2 linked regions of the Luteolibacter sp. Y139 genome follow. The protein of the gene in region 2 interacts with the protein of the main gene of each other region in a pairwise test. Links are inferred from orthologs where the notes say so. Each region holds a gene or a part of one and is shown on either strand. Other genes may lie near its edges.

The links. The genes of interacting proteins can lie anywhere in the genome.
Region 1: the proteins of lpdA (region 2) and sucB interact in binary tests that used the Escherichia coli proteins (3 or more experiments, as listed by UniProt). The link is inferred for Luteolibacter sp. Y139 from one-to-one orthologs.

What each region holds. Positions count from the first base shown.
Region 1 is NZ_JBBUKT010000020.1:36,194-43,577, forward strand. The notes cover bases 1,690-4,676. They hold sucB (dihydrolipoyllysine-residue succinyltransferase), read right to left. Parts: upstream 3,928-4,676; coding sequence 2,452-3,927; downstream 1,690-2,451. Other genes in these bases: WKV53_RS28355 (hypothetical protein), read left to right, coding at 1,690-1,785; WKV53_RS28360 (hypothetical protein), read right to left, coding at 1,776-2,258; WKV53_RS28370 (2-oxoglutarate dehydrogenase E1 component), read right to left, coding at 4,014-4,676. Outside these bases: WKV53_RS28345 (ABC1 kinase family protein), read right to left, coding at 1-889; WKV53_RS28350 (hypothetical protein), read right to left, coding at 1,032-1,193; more of WKV53_RS28355, read left to right, coding at 1,507-1,689; more of WKV53_RS28370, read right to left, coding at 4,677-6,806; WKV53_RS28375 (ABC transporter ATP-binding protein), read left to right, coding at 6,946-7,384. UniProt on the Escherichia coli protein: E2 component of the 2-oxoglutarate dehydrogenase (OGDH) complex which catalyzes the second step in the conversion of 2-oxoglutarate to succinyl-CoA and CO(2).
Region 2 is NZ_JBBUKT010000016.1:52,761-60,061, reverse strand. Bases 1,955-4,858 are described here. They hold lpdA (dihydrolipoyl dehydrogenase), read right to left. Parts: upstream 4,149-4,858; coding sequence 2,760-4,148; downstream 1,955-2,759. Other genes in these bases: WKV53_RS26780 (hypothetical protein), read left to right, coding at 4,243-4,728; WKV53_RS26790 (LamG-like jellyroll fold domain-containing protein), read left to right, coding at 1,955-2,665. Outside these bases: more of WKV53_RS26790, read left to right, coding at 1-1,954; WKV53_RS26775 (hypothetical protein), read right to left, coding at 4,934-5,842; WKV53_RS26770 (hypothetical protein), read left to right, coding at 5,969-6,400. UniProt on the Escherichia coli protein: Lipoamide dehydrogenase is a component of the glycine cleavage system as well as of the alpha-ketoacid dehydrogenase complexes.

The DNA.
Region 1 (7,384 bases), on a different replicon or contig from region 2:
CGAGAATCGCAATCTTCCGGTCATGGGTCAGCAACAGGTTGCCCGGATGAGGATCGGCATGGAAGAAGCCATCGACCAGGATCTGCTTCAGGTAGGCACCGAAGAGTTCCTCAGCGAGCACGCCGCCATCCAGATCCGTCATCACCGCGCCGGAGAGTGAGGTGATCTTGGTTCCGGGCAGGTAGTCCATGGTAAGCACGCGACCCGTCGAGTAGTCCGGCACCACCTCCGGCACCACCAGTTGAGGGAAGCCTGTTAAATTGCGTCGCAGCTCTTCCAAGTTCGCGGCCTCGCGCAGGTAGTCCAACTCATGGAAGAGGCTGGTGCGGAACTGACCGACCAGCCGTGCCAGCTCATACTTCCGCCCGAAGTCGGTGTGCGCGTCGAGAAACGCAGCCACCTCCTCCAAGCTATCAAGGTCTGCGGTGATCTCCTTCCGGATCTCAGGCCGCTGGACCTTTACCGCCACTCGCCTGCCACCGCGCAGCATCCCGACATGAACCTGACCCAGTGAGGCCGCGGCCAAGGGCTTCTCATCGAATTCCCCAAATGCCTTCGAAATCCGTACGCCGAGTTCTTCCTCGATCACCGCCTTGATGCGATCCGCCGGCACCGGTTCCACTTGATCCTGCAAGCGACTGAGTGCTTCCAGAAAAGGCGGTGGCAACAGGTCCGCCCTCGTGGATAGCAATTGCCCGATCTTCACGAACGCCGGCCCCAGACGCTCCAGATCACTCGCCAGCATCGTCGCATCCTTCGCCGCCTCCGGAGCATCGCCGTTGAAGGCATCGGAGAAGTCCGCATCCGCGGAGATCACACGACTGCCATACTTCATGAAGAGCCACGCCACATCCTTGTAGCGCCGGAGATTCGCGGGAGCGATTTTCATCCCTAACAAATCGCAATCCGCATGCCATCCGTAGCGCTACTCCGCCTTGCCCTCCATCCCACAGCGCTGGCGACTCCCGTATGCAATGAAGCAGGAATCGCCAGCGTGTTTGGGGGGAAAAGAATCGCGTTCGCAGGAGAAGCTACTCCGGTGAATCCCGCACCAGCATCGAAGCCGAGACGAACATGGCCTTCAGCTTCATCCCCGGCCACAAGAGGGCAGCCGCCTGATGCACCGCGTTTTCCAACGCTTGGACAGACGCCTCGGGGAAATCCATCGTCAGTTGCCCGAGCAACGTTCGCATCTTCCAATCTGCGAGTTGTTCGTGCGGCTTGGGGGGAATTTCGTCGACCATGGTCAGACTGTTTCGATGGGAGCGGCGGCGGACTCCGGCACCGTCACTAGCCAAAGTCCGCCGCATCGATTCAAGGCGAGTCCCTATCGCAGTTGACGCGCCAAGACCACCTCACGAAATAGCGCCCCGTTTACCAATGGAGGGACGCCGCTAACCCAGCGTGAAGCACCTCAGCTTGCACTCCGGCGATGCGATTCGCACGGGCTCCGGTCCGGTGCCAACCGCCGGTTGCAACGCCCCTACCCGCGAGCGATATTCTAGAATGAATGTCCTGTTGAATTCGCGAGTCCTCGTCGGGGCACAACATGATGCCGCCGCGGCTTTCGCCCGCCGCTGGAATGCCGGGATCATTCCGCAAATACAATGGCTCCTCAGTCCGTCCGAACTCTGCGTCCTCGAGGTCACCGCCTCACCCGGCGAAAGCCTGCCGTCCACAAGCTCTTTCGGCAATTCCTCCCGCCCCACCCTCGCCATCGCCAACCGCCTCGAAGACGATCTCCGCCGCCACTTGGGAATGCGCCTCTCGCCGGATCAGGGCTGATCAGCCGTTGGCCGGGTCGCCTTTGCATCCTCATCCAGCAACGCTTCCAAACGAGGCGACAAGGTGCACCTGCTCTTCTCACGAACCTCGTGAAGAAAATCGAGCAAGCGCGGGAAATGATCGGTCGAAGTGAAGGCGATCACGGAGTCGCTTCCCCGGATCACGATCATGTGGATCGCAAACTTCCAATCGACGTGGCGAATCTGCTGCCACGGCACCATCTCGCGGGACCATGGCCGTACAATCACCAGACCCGCATCAGAAATCTCATATTGAGGGAGCCCGCTGCGGACGTAGAGCCACAGGATGAGAATCGCCATGAACACGCAACCCGTCACCATCCCGATGCGCGAAGCAAGGTTACCGTGAACGAAATGCTCCACACTGCATTGATACGCCATCACGATGAAGAAAATCACCGTGCCCAAACTGAGAAGATGAACAAAGAAGCTGCTTCCGTAGCGATGGCTCATGTCGTGGCTTGCTAAAAGCCCCGGACAGGAAAGGCCTTCAAGGTTGAAAACAAGCCGGAGTTGACACGCCATTGCTCGTCCGGATTCCCACCATCGCGACCGTAGATGCATCGCGCATGGACCGAACGAAAAAAGTCGCGGGGATTCCTCCCCACGGCCTTGTTAAAATTCGCTGGGAAGAACGAACGCCCCCTCACATCTCCAGCAGGAGACGCGTCGGATTCTCGATCCCTTCCTTGATCCGGATCAGGAACGTCACCGCTTCCTTGCCGTCCACGATGCGGTGGTCGTAGCTGAGGGCGAGATACATCATCGGGCGGATGACGACCTGGTTGTTCACGGCCATCGGGCGCTGCTGGATGGTGTGCATGCCGAGGATACCGCTTTGGGGCGGGTTGAGGATCGGTGTGCTGAGCAGCGAGCCATAGGTGCCGCCATTCGAGATGGTGAAGACACCGCCTTGCAGGTCCTCGATGGAGATCTTCCCTTCCTTCGCCTTGTTGGCGTAGCCGATGATATCGCGCTCGATCTCGGCGAAGCTCTTCTTGTCGGCATCGCGGATGACCGGGACGATCAGGCCCTTCTCAGTGCCGATGGCGACTCCGATGTCGTAGAAGTGGTTCTCCACGATGTCCTGGCCATCGATCATGCCGTTCACCTGCGGCACATCCTTGAGCGCCTGGACCACGGCCTTCACGAAGAAGGACATGAAGCCGAGCTTCACGCCGTGCTTCTTGAGGAAGTCTTCCTGCACATTCTTGCGCAGTTCCATGACAGCGGTCATGTCCGCCTCATTGAAGGTGGTCAGGATGGCGGCGGTCTGCTGGGCATTCACAAGATGCGTCGCGATCTTGCGGCGCAGCATGGACATCTTCTTGCGGGTCGTGCGGCCGTCGGAAACGGGAGCGGCAGCAGCAGCCGGAGCCGATGGCGCGGCAGGAAGTTCAAAGGTGCGTGGCGCAGGTGCCGCAGCGGCCGGAGCCGGTGCGGGCGCAGGAGCTGGCGTCGACTTCACCACCGCAGCCGTGCTCGGCGCGGGCGCAGCGGCTGGAGCCGGTGCCGGTGTAGCAGCCGCGGCGGCAGCCGGAGCCGCGCCCACGGTGATGCGGGCGACCACGGTACCGATGGCCACCTCGTTGCCCTCGGCGACGAGGATCTGAAGAATGCCGGAAGCCTCGGCTTCGAGCTCGCTGGAGACCTTGTCGGTTTCGAGCGTCACGAGCACCTCGCCCTTGGTGATGGCGGAGCCATCGCCCTTGTGCCAGCGACCCACGTTGGCGGAAGTGATGGACTCACCGGCAGCGGGAACCTTCACGTCGATGACTTGGCCACTTGCCGGAGCGGCAGCAGCCGCCGGGATCGGCGTGGCGGCATCGGCAAGACTTGCGGGAGTGCCGGTCTTGAGACCTTCACTTCCGGAAGAAGCGGGTGCAGCGCCACCTTCAAGCTTCGCGATCACGGTGCCGATCGCCACTTCCTCCCCTTCCCCGACGAGAATCGTGAGCACACCGTCAGCGGCGGCTTCGAGTTCGCTGGAGACCTTGTCGGTTTCGAGCGTTACGAGGACTTCTCCTTTGCGGACGGTTTCACCGTTCTGCTTGTGCCAGCGGGCGACGTTGGCGGAGGTGATGGATTCGCCGGCGGCGGGGACTTTGACTTCGAGAGACATCGGGGAAGGCTTTATTGAGGAAAAAGAAATCGAGTAGGACGAGAAGGGGCGGACAGCATTTCACCGGCCATCCGCCCGTTTCCATTTCAGACGGTGAATGCGGCTTCGAACAGGGCCTTGCTTTCCTTGTAGTGCTGGGCCTTGGAACCGGCCGCCGGGCTGGAGGCGCGGTTGCGACCGGCATAGCGGACGCGGCGATCCAGCACCTTTTCGAGGCGCGGGAAGATGTAGGACCAGGCACCCATGTTGAGCGGCTCTTCCTGAGCCCAGACGAACTTGTTCGCGGCGCCATACTGACCCACCAGCGCGGCGATGAGCTCGTCGTGGAAGGGATAGAGCTGCTCCACCCGGAGGATGGCAGTGTTCTTGATGCCGTGCTCCTCGCGGTAGGCAGCGAGATCGTAGTAGACCTTGCCCGAGCAGAAAATCACCCGCTCGACCGACATCGGGTCGTCGAAGTGCATCGGATCCGGCAGCACTTCCTGGAAGCAGGAGCCTTCGAGGAAATCGGCCTCTTGCGACACCGCTTCCGGACGCGTGAGCAGGCTCTTCGGCGTCATCAGGATCAGCGGCTTGCGGAAAGGCCGCATCTTCTGGCGACGCAGCGCGTGGAAGTACTGGGCCGGCGTCGTGAAGTTACCGACGATGATGTTCTTCCCGGCGCAAAGCTGGAGGAAGCGCTCAAGGCGGGCACTGGAGTGCTCCGGACCCTGGCCTTCATAGCCGTGCGGCAGCAGCATCACCAGGTCGGACGGCGTCTGCCACTTCGACTCGGCGGAGGCGATGAACTGGTCGATGATGACCTGCGCGCCATTCGAGAAGTCACCGAACTGGGCTTCCCACAGCGTCAGCATGTTCGGCGCGCCGAGCGAGTAGCCGTAGTCGAAGCCGAGCACGGCGAACTCGGAGAGGAAGGAGTTGTAAACGCAGAACTTCGCCTGCGTCGGGCTCACATGCTCCAGCGGGATGTAGCGGGCGCGCGTCTCGGAATCATAGAACACCGCGTGGCGGTGCGAGAAGGTGCCGCGGCGGCAATCCTGACCCGACAAGCGGACCTGATGGCCTTCGGTAAGCAGCGCACCCCAGGCGAGCGACTCGGCGAATGCCCAATCGATCGGGCCGCCATTCTGCAGCGCCTCTTGGCGACGCGGCACGAAGCGCTTGGCGAGCGTCGGGTGAAGATTGAAACCCTCCGGCACGGTGGTGAGCACCTTGCCGACATGCTGGAGCAAGTCGCGGCCGATGCCCGTCGGCACCGGAGCGTGGGTGTAGGGCATCTGCTCGACGGCGGTCGAGCCGCTGAAGGCACTGCGCTCGCCCTTCTCTTGCATCTCCACCATCTTCGCGTGACCGGCTTCGAAGCGGTCCCAGATATCCTGCTCGATCTTGTCTGCGTCGGCCTGGCTCAGAGCGCCTTGGGCGACGAGCTGCTTCTTGTAGATCTGGCCGATCGTCTCGCGGGCCTGGATCAGCTTGTAGATGTGCGGCTGGGTGAACGCGGCCTGGTCGGTCTCGTTGTGGCCCTGACGGCGGTAGCAATACATGTCGATCACCACGTCGCGGCCGAACTGCTGGCGGAACTCGAGGGCGAATTGGGCGGCCCAGTAGAGCTCCATCGGCACCTCGCCGTTCACGTGCAGGATCGGTGCCTCGATCATCTTCGCCACGTCGGTCGCGTAGGCGGACGAGCGCGCATCAGCCGGCATGGTGGTGAAGCCGATCTGGTTGTTGATGATGAGATGGATCGTGCCGCCGGTGCGGTAGCCCGGAAGCTGGGAAAGATTGAGACACTCGGCGACCGGACCTTGGCCGGCGAAGGCGGCGTCCCCGTGAAGCAGGATCGGCAGCACGCGCTTGCGATCCGTGGCGACACCGTCGTCACCCAGGATGCGCTGGCGGGCGCGGGCCTTGCCCTCGACCACCGGATTGACGGCTTCGAGGTGGCTCGGGTTGGCCGCGAGGCTGACGCGGACCTTGCCATCCGGCAGGTCGCGCACGCTCTCGTAGCCGAGGTGGTATTTCACGTCGCCATCACCCGCCACGAGGTCGGGCATGTAGTTCGGCGTGAATTCGTAAAGGATCGTCGTGAGCGACTTCCGGACGAAGTTCGCGAGGATGTTCAGGCGACCGCGGTGGGCCATGCCCATCTCGATCTCCAGCACGCCGGCAGCCGGACACTTCTCAAGGATGGCGTTCAAGACCACCATCGCGCCTTCGCCGCCTTCCAGCGAGAAGCGCTTCTCGCCGAGGAACTTCTTCCCGAGGAAATTCTCGAAGCTGTCCGCCTCGATCAGCCAGCCGAGCGCACGGGTCTTGCGGTCGGCCGGATCGTCGCCGCGCAGCGCGTGGTCCTCGATGTGGCGACGGACCCAGTTGCGGACGGTGGTGTTGTGAATGTGGGTGAACTCGAAGCCGATGAAGCCCGAGTAGGTGGCCTCCAGTGCGGCGACCATGTCCCGCAGCTTCATCTTCGCGCCGTCGCGGAAGAGCGGGTTGGACGCCTCGCGGTCCATGTCCGCCTCGGTGAAGCCGAATTGGGAAATATCCAGCCGTGGATTGCGCTCCTGGTGGTCGGCGAGCGGGTTGATGTGCGCCTGGGTGTGGCCGAGCGCCCGGAAATTGTACACTAGGCTCACGACCTTGCCGTAGAACGCGAGGTCGGTCTCGCTGGGGCTGCCTGCAGCGGCGGGTGCTGCTGCGGCGACCGGCGCGGCCGGGGCTCCTTCCCCATTCTTCGGCTTGAGCTGGGCTACCCCGAGCTCGAAGCCTTCAAAAAAGGCCGACCATGTAGGGTCGACCGAGCGGGGATCCGCGCACCACAGCGCGTATTGTTGTTCCAACAGGTCCGCATTCAAGCGGGCGGAAACCGACGATTTCATGAGCGGTAGGTTCGGGTGCCGGCGGGAGATTGCGGAAATTCCCGCTTGGCCCCTCGCACGCAGCGCTTAGGTAAGAGGCCGTCCCGGACGCGTCAACGCACAAGGCCGCAATTTGGGGCGAATTTCCTGCATATCGTCCATGATCGAAGTTCGGCAACTGACCAAGAGCTTTGCCCGTCACCAGGCGGTCAAAGGGATTGATTTCAACGTCTCCCCCGGCGAAATCGTCGGCTTTCTAGGGCCAAACGGCGCCGGCAAGACGACCACCCTGCGGATGCTGACCGGCTACCTGCCGCCCACTTCCGGCAGCGCCCGGGTCGCCGGCTACGATATTTTCCGCCAGTCCCTCGAGGCCCGCCGCTGCATCGGCTACATGCCGGAGAACGTCCCGCTCTATGACGACATGCGGGTCCGCGAGTATCTCAAATACCGGGCCAGCCTGAAGGGTCTCGGCAGCCGGGACGCCCGCCGCCGGGTCAATGAGGTGATCGACATCTGCGGGCTGGAAGCCGTCCGCCGGAAAATGATCCGGGTTCTCTCCAAGGGCTACCGCCAGCGGGTCGGCCTCGCCGATGCCC
Region 2 (7,301 bases):
CGGCGGGATGTACATGCTCGCCCTGAGCGCCTACAACGGGGTGGATCCCCAGGCGGACCAACCGTTCACTCTCTACGTCTTTGAACCGACCTCAGTCACCTCCGCGGACCATGCCTCCTTCACCGTGGGCGTTCCCTCGCAGTTCACCGTCACGACGGCGGGGGGCTATCCTGAAGCAGGCTCTGTCAGCCTGACCGGCGGGACGCTGCCGACGGGGCTCAACTTCACCGACAATGGTCCTTCCGGCTCGATCCAGGGTGTGCCGGCTGCGGGTACTGATGGAACCTACACCTACCAAATCATCGCCCATAACGACGGCGGCGACACCGTTCAGAACTTCACGTTGACCATCGGCGGTCCGCCGGCCGCATCGCCCTGCGTCGCACGCCCGGCAGGCATCATCGGCTGGTGGGCTGCGGACGGAAATGCGCTCGACCTACAGGCCAATGCCGACGCCACCCTCGCCGGCGGTGCGGGATTCGCTCCCGGGCTGGTGAATCGCGCCTTCGCCCTCGATGGCAGCGCCGCTTACGTCGCGCTTGGCAATCCCAACGTGCTCAAGGCGGGTGCATTGACCATCGAAGCGTGGGTAAAGCCGTCTGCCTTGCCTGCGAATGGCCAGATGGAAGCGATCGTCACCAAGTGGAACAACAATCCCGCGAAGAATTCCTCCGGTGACGCCTACGGCCTGTATCTCATCAACAACGGCGGCACGCTCCAGCTCCGCGCGATGATCAATCCGACGAGCGTCGGTGCGGAAATGAGTCTCCAGGGCGGCACCCTTCCACTCAATCAATGGGCCCACGTCGCGGTGGCCTATGAGAATGCGACCGGTGTCTTCGCGATCTTCGTGAATGGCCTGCCCGTCGCCCAGTCGGATACCGGGCTGCCAATCCAGGCCTCCGACGTGCCGGTGATGATCGGTCGTCAAAGCGACAACGTCACGCCGCGCCACTTCGCCGGCTTGATCGATGAAGTCGCGATGTACGCCCGCGCGCTCACGCTTCCCGAGATCTCGGGCATCTATCAGGCGAGGGAGAACGGCAAGTGCAAGAGCCGCCCGGTCGTCGAGCCCCCGGTCAATCTGCTCGCCTGGTGGACGGGCGACCGCACCGCCGTCGATCTGCAAGAAGGCCGGGTGGCGACTCTAACAAGTGGCGTCACCTTTGCTCCCGGAGTGGTGGGGCAAGCCTTCGATCTCTACGGGGCTCAGGCCGGCATCCAGATCCCCCACGACCCGGCGTGGAATTTCGGCAGCGAGCAATTCACCATCGCCACGTGGGTCCGCTTCTTCGCGGGCGATTCGTATCAGATCATCGCCGCCCACGAGCAACCCGGCGGCAGCTTGGGTTGGCGCTTCCTTTTCAATGGTTTCACCCTCCAGTTCCAGATGCCCGGAGGAAACAATGCCGGGGTCTATCCGGTAGTGCCCGTCATCCAGCGTTGGTACCACCTCGCCGTCACCCGCAGCGGCAGCACGTTCCGCTTCTATGTCGATGGCGTGCAGGTCGGCGGGGACCAAATTCAATCCGCGCCGGTGCCGTCGGTCCAAGGTCCGCTGTCGCTCGGATACTCGCCCGGCTTTCCCAACCAGGCTGGGCGCATCGATGAGTTCCAGATCGTCCATCGCGCGCTGAGCGCCCAGGAAATCGCGGGCATCTATCAAGGGGCCCAGCGGAAAACCTTCGCGCTCTACGTGGCCAATGCCGGTAGCGGGACGATCTCGAAACTCGATGCCACCGGCAACGGCGTGCCCATCGTCACCGGGCTCGCCAATCCGCGTGGCCTCGCCATCGATGCCGCCGGCTCGCTCTTCCTGGCGGAAAACGGAGCAGGCCGGATCCTCAAGTTCCCAACCACGGGTGGCTTCTCGTCCTTTGCCTCCGTGATCGATCCGCAAGGTCTCGCCTTCGATGGCACTGGCAATCTGCATGTGGTGAGCAGCTCGCAGAACGCCGTGGAAGTCTTCGATTCGGCCGGCCTGCCGCTCGGAGCGGTGCCCGGTGGGCTGGCTGCCTTGAATCATCCCACCGGCCTCGTCTTCGATGACCGGGGAAACCTGCTGGTCTCTAACAGCGGCAGCCATCTGGTCACGAAATACGACACGTCTACATGGTCGGTCGAATCCTCTTCACCCCTGCTGGCAAGTCCCGCCGGTCTGGCCATCACTTCCTTCGGGAACCCGCAGGTCACCAGCACTACCGGTCATCGTCTGGTGGAGACGGACGCCACCGGCACCGGCTCCATCATTGCCGAGGCAAGTGCCGGTCTCAATGGTCCCCGCGACGTGCAGATCGACTTCGCCGGCAACCGCTTCGTCTGCAACGCGGGTGATGACACCATCACGAAGATCGATCCGTCCGGGGTGGCCACACCTTTTGCAGTCCTCGCCCCCGGCAGCGCACCAGCGTTCATGGTGCTCCAGCCAAAGTCGCCGCTAGTCCCGCTGGTCCAAGTCGATGCGGTGAACCGCCAGCCGAATGGCCACTTCGTAATCCAAGGAATCACCCTCCCCCATGCTCTGGTCACCATCCGTGCCACGACCGATCTGACGCTGCCGATGACGACACTCGGCGAAACGACTGCGGATGAAACGGGTGCCTATCAGTTCGTGGACACCGGTTCCACCAACCTGACGCGGCGGTTTTACACGGCGAATTGGTAGGTCGCCGGGCACGAAAAAAGCCGCCCCGGAATTCCGAAGCGGCTTTTTGATGAAGTGGAGCTGAAGCCGCGCACGGAGTGTGCGGACCACTTTGTTAGAAGTGAATCGCGTGGCCTTCGGCGGCGAGGGTCGCCTCATGGATCACCTCGCTCATGGTCGGGTGAGCGTGGATGGTCGCGTGGATTTCCTCGGCGGTGAGTTCCTGATCGAGCGCCAGACCCATCTCGGCGATGAGCTCGGTGGCATTCTCACCGATGATGTGCGCGCCGAGCAGCTCGCCGTGCTTCTTGCCGTAGAGCAGCTTGGCGAAGCCGTCCGGCTCGCCGGAAGCGATGGCCTTGCCAATCGCGACGAAGGGAATCTTGCCGACGGTGTACTCGACGCCTTCTTCCTTCAGCGCGCGCTCGGTCTTGCCGACGGAGGCGACCTGCGGGTGGCAGTAGGTGCAGCCCGGGAAAACGGTGACCTTGCGCGGGGTGTGGCCGTCGACGTAAAGGCCCTCGACGCACTGAATGGCCTCGAAGGATGCGGTGTGCGCGAGCAACGGCGGGCCGCTGACGTCACCGATGGCATACACGCCGGGAATCGAGGTCTCGTAGCGGTCGCCCACCTTGATGAAGCCACGATCCGTGAGCTCAGGCTGGAGGCCGCCGGGACCGGTCAGCACCGGCAGCACGCCGATGGCGACGAGCACCACGTCTGCGGAAAGCGTGCCGGTTTCCTTCGCGCCTTCGACCGTGACCTCGACATGGGTGCCCTTGTCCTCGGTCTTGGTGATCTTGTGGTTCACGAGGCAGCGGATGCCCTGCTTGGTGAAGGACTTCTCAAGCGCGTCGCCGACCTCGTCGTCTTCCACCGGCACCAGGCGCGGCAGCATTTCGACGACGGTCACCTTGGTGCCGAAGGAATTGTAGATATACGCGAACTCCACGCCGATGGCACCGGCGCCGATGATGATCATGCTCTTCGGCTGCTTCTCGAGGACCATGGCCTCCTTGGAGCCGATGACCGTGGTGCCATTGAAGGGCAGCGGCGGCAGCGGGCGGGACTTGGCGCCGGTGGCGATGATGATGTTCGTCGCCTCGACCGAGCTCTTCGAGCCATCGGCGGCGGTGACTTCCACCTTGCCCGGGGCGGTGATCGCGCCGAAGCCGCGGATGTAGTCGACCTTGTTCTTCTTGAAGAGGAACTCGATGCCACCGGCGAGCTTGTTGGAAACGGTGCGCGAGCGGCCGATCACGGCGGACCAGTCGTACTGGAGATTGTCGAAGGAGAAGCCGAACTCCTTGGCGCGGTGCGAGAGCGTGTGGAAAAGCTCCGCGTTCTTGAGTAGGGCCTTGGTCGGGATGCAGCCCCAGTTCAAGCAGGTACCGCCGGCGCGGTCAGCCTCGACGCAGGCGACTTTTTTGCCGAGTTGGGCGGCGCGGATGGCGGCGACGTAGCCGGCCGGGCCGCCACCGATGACGATAAGATCGTAGGCCATGGTGGGAGTGCGTTATGCGATAGGAAGTTCGCGCGGAGGGTGGTCGGGGGTTCCCGGATTGTCAAAGGGGAAGGGCCGGGGCCATTTTGAGCGGGTGGAAGACCGGATTCGACCTTGGTATCGCTCCCGGCTGTTCTGGCTAGGGGTGCCGGGACTGGTGTTTTTGATGTGGGGCTGGTGGAGGTCTGGAACCCAAATGGTGCGGTTCGACAATGGCGTCAATGACTCGAACCCCGCGGTTGCTTTCTTCTTCGATGAGGGGTGCTTGATGATCGCCTGGGAATACGATCCTGATTCCGAATGGCATCTTGAAGCAGAAGAGACGGGGATGTTCCGACAGGCCTCCAACCGTCCATTATACTGGCTTTCAGCACATTTCGGCTACGAGCTTGAGGAAACGGGCTACCGGCGGATTCACGAGTTCTACGTTCCTCTGTGGTTGTCCGTGCTGACCTACTCCTTCTTCTGGGCGGGAGCTTTGGTTTTTTGGAGACAGTTCCAAACCCACAGGCGCGTAACCCCCGTGCTGCCGAACTCCCATGGCCTCCTCGGCAAATTCCGGAAGGATTCCAGCGAGTAGCCGGTGGTCGAGCCCGCACAGCGGGCGGTTGGTGCCGCCCTTCGGTCCGAACCAATCAGGCAAACCGCGTCCGTTCTTCGAGCCCAGCTAGAACCCCATCCGGGGTTCCTTTCCCGCTCTCCGCCATCGGGGGATGGCACTCGTTCCTCGCTTACCCGGCTACTCGCTGACACCCCTCCGGGGTGACTAGAGCGAAAGCGCTCCCTCACTTCGCGATATCCCACGCCGCCAGCCACTCTTGGCCGGTCTTTTGCCAACCGGCGGCCAGCAGGCGCTTCTCCATGTCGGGGTAGTGCGCGGCGCCGTAGAAGATCCCGAGCTTCTTCTTCCCGGCCTGTACCTCCTGGTCGAGGACTTGCAGGCACTTGGCGTTGCGGTCGGAAACGATGACGCTGTCCCCTGCGATCGCGGCGATCTGATCGTCTCCCGCGCCGAGGGTGTGGACGAGTTCGCGCTTCATACCGTTTTTGTCACGGCGGACGATCGAGGTGAGTAGCCGGATGGTGCTGGGCTCCTTGATGGGCTTGGTCGGCTGCTGGAGACCGGCCTTGAGGACGAAGCCGAGGAGCGACTCCTTCCGCTCCGCCTGGAGCTCGGTGAACTCCTCGACGGTCAGGTCAGCGTGAACGAAGTTCGCCTTCTTGTAGTCGATTTCCTTCATCTGGTAGGCCAGCCCCAGCCAATCCGCGCCGGACTCGTAGGCCGCATGCAAGCCGTCCAGCTTGCCGGGCTTTTTCGGAGCCGCCGGTTTCTCCTCCTCTGCGGGGATTTCCTCTTTCTCTTCGGCGGGTTCCGCAGGCGCTGCCTCCGGAGCGCCGGCAGCGGGTGGCGGCGGCGGGGAACCGATGCCTTCGAAAAGCACGGCGTCGTAGCCGGTGAAGCGGGTGTTCAGGCCCTCGTAGTATTTCTTGTCCGCGATGTGGACGGCCCCGACCAGTTCAAGGGTAACCCCGCCCTTGGTGTAACGGGTGACGGCGGTCTGAAGCTGGGTGGCGGTCGCGGTCTCCTCCACTCGGATGAATTCCGGCGCTTCCACCGCAGCCTCGACCGGGGCGGGCTCGGCGCGGAGGCCTGTGAACAGGCAGGTGGCGAGGAGAAACAGGCGCTTTTTCATCGGTTGGACGAGCTTACGCGAGATAGCGCCGCGCGGAAGGAGGATCGTGCAGGAGAAATTGACGGCCGGCACCCGCCCGCCCGGAAAAAACTCCAAGCATTCCCCCCGCCGCGTGTCTGATTCTCCATGAAGACCACACTCCACAAGGCGCTTCTGATGGCCGCGCTTGCTCTGGGCCTGATGAATTCACCCTGTTTCGCGATGATTTCGATCCACGAAGTCACCGCCGAGGAGGCCAAGGAATGGAAATTCGAGGTCCGGGCCCTGCCCGCCGGGCCGGAGGACGTGAGGGTGGAGTTCGAGTTTCCCGCGGAGGGAAAGTTCAAGGACTACCGGCGGGTCGACTTCAGGATGCAGGAGGACGACGGCAAGATGTTGGCCGTGCTCGAGTTGAAGGAGGAGCGGACCAAGGACGGCAGGGTCCTCGTCAGCTTCGCCACCAGCCGGGAAAACCTGGGGAAAATCGCCCTCTGGGTAGTGATCGGCGGCGGAGCCCGGGTCGGCGGGGCCTATCAAATCCAGCCGAAGTCCTTCGTGGACCTCGGCAAGCTGAAGTAAGGGCGTGAATCCTATGGCGTGACCGCCCGCCAGAAGCGGCGGCGCTCGCCGTCGTAAAATGGCACCGGGACCGTGGTGGTCGTGGCGGTAGTGGTCACCGTGCCGCCAAAGGGCTGCCAATTTGCCAAGTCCGTGCTGGTTTCGATCTGGCAGGCGGCAGCAATGGCGGAATTCCAAGTGAACGGGGCATAACCCGGGCCCCCCTCACCCGCGACGGCAAGACCGACCAGCACGGTGGTGCCGGCGCCGATGTTCCCAGCCGCGGTGGCCGCCCCGGTCCTCAGGTTGATCCGGTAGAGCTTCGTCACGCCACCCACGGTGAGGGCGGCCCAGCCATCGCCCGGGGATGCGACATTGGAGACCGTGTTCCTTGCCCCTTCCTGCGTGATGTCGAAGCCGGAGGCTGCGGTGAAATCCAAGGGCGCTCCGTTCAGCTTCACGAGATTGCCCGAGGTCAGGGTCCCGCTGTTCTGCGGGTTCATGATGTAGAGCGAGTCCGTGGCGGGATCGAGGGCGTAGAGAGTGGTGGTTCCGCCGCTGAGCGGCTGGCCGAAGGAATTCGTGAAGGCGCAGGAAGTCGCGCCCGTGGAGAGGCCATTGAGCGGACCATCGGTATTGGTGCCGGTAGGCGTGCCGCCGGTGCCAAGATTTCCATCCACCGCGGCACCGGTGTTAGGATTCACCCGGAAATTGATTCCCGCTCCACCGGCATTGCCACTGGTGACGCGCAGCCGGTCCACCGTCGGATTGAAATCCATGCCGTACCCATCGGAGGCCGGCGGCATGGCAACCACCGCTCCGACCGCATCGACAAACTGGATGCCGCCCTGAACGGCTCCTGCCGCCAGGCTAGCAACGCCCGTCATCGGATCGATCAGATACAGGCTCGCATTGTTACTCG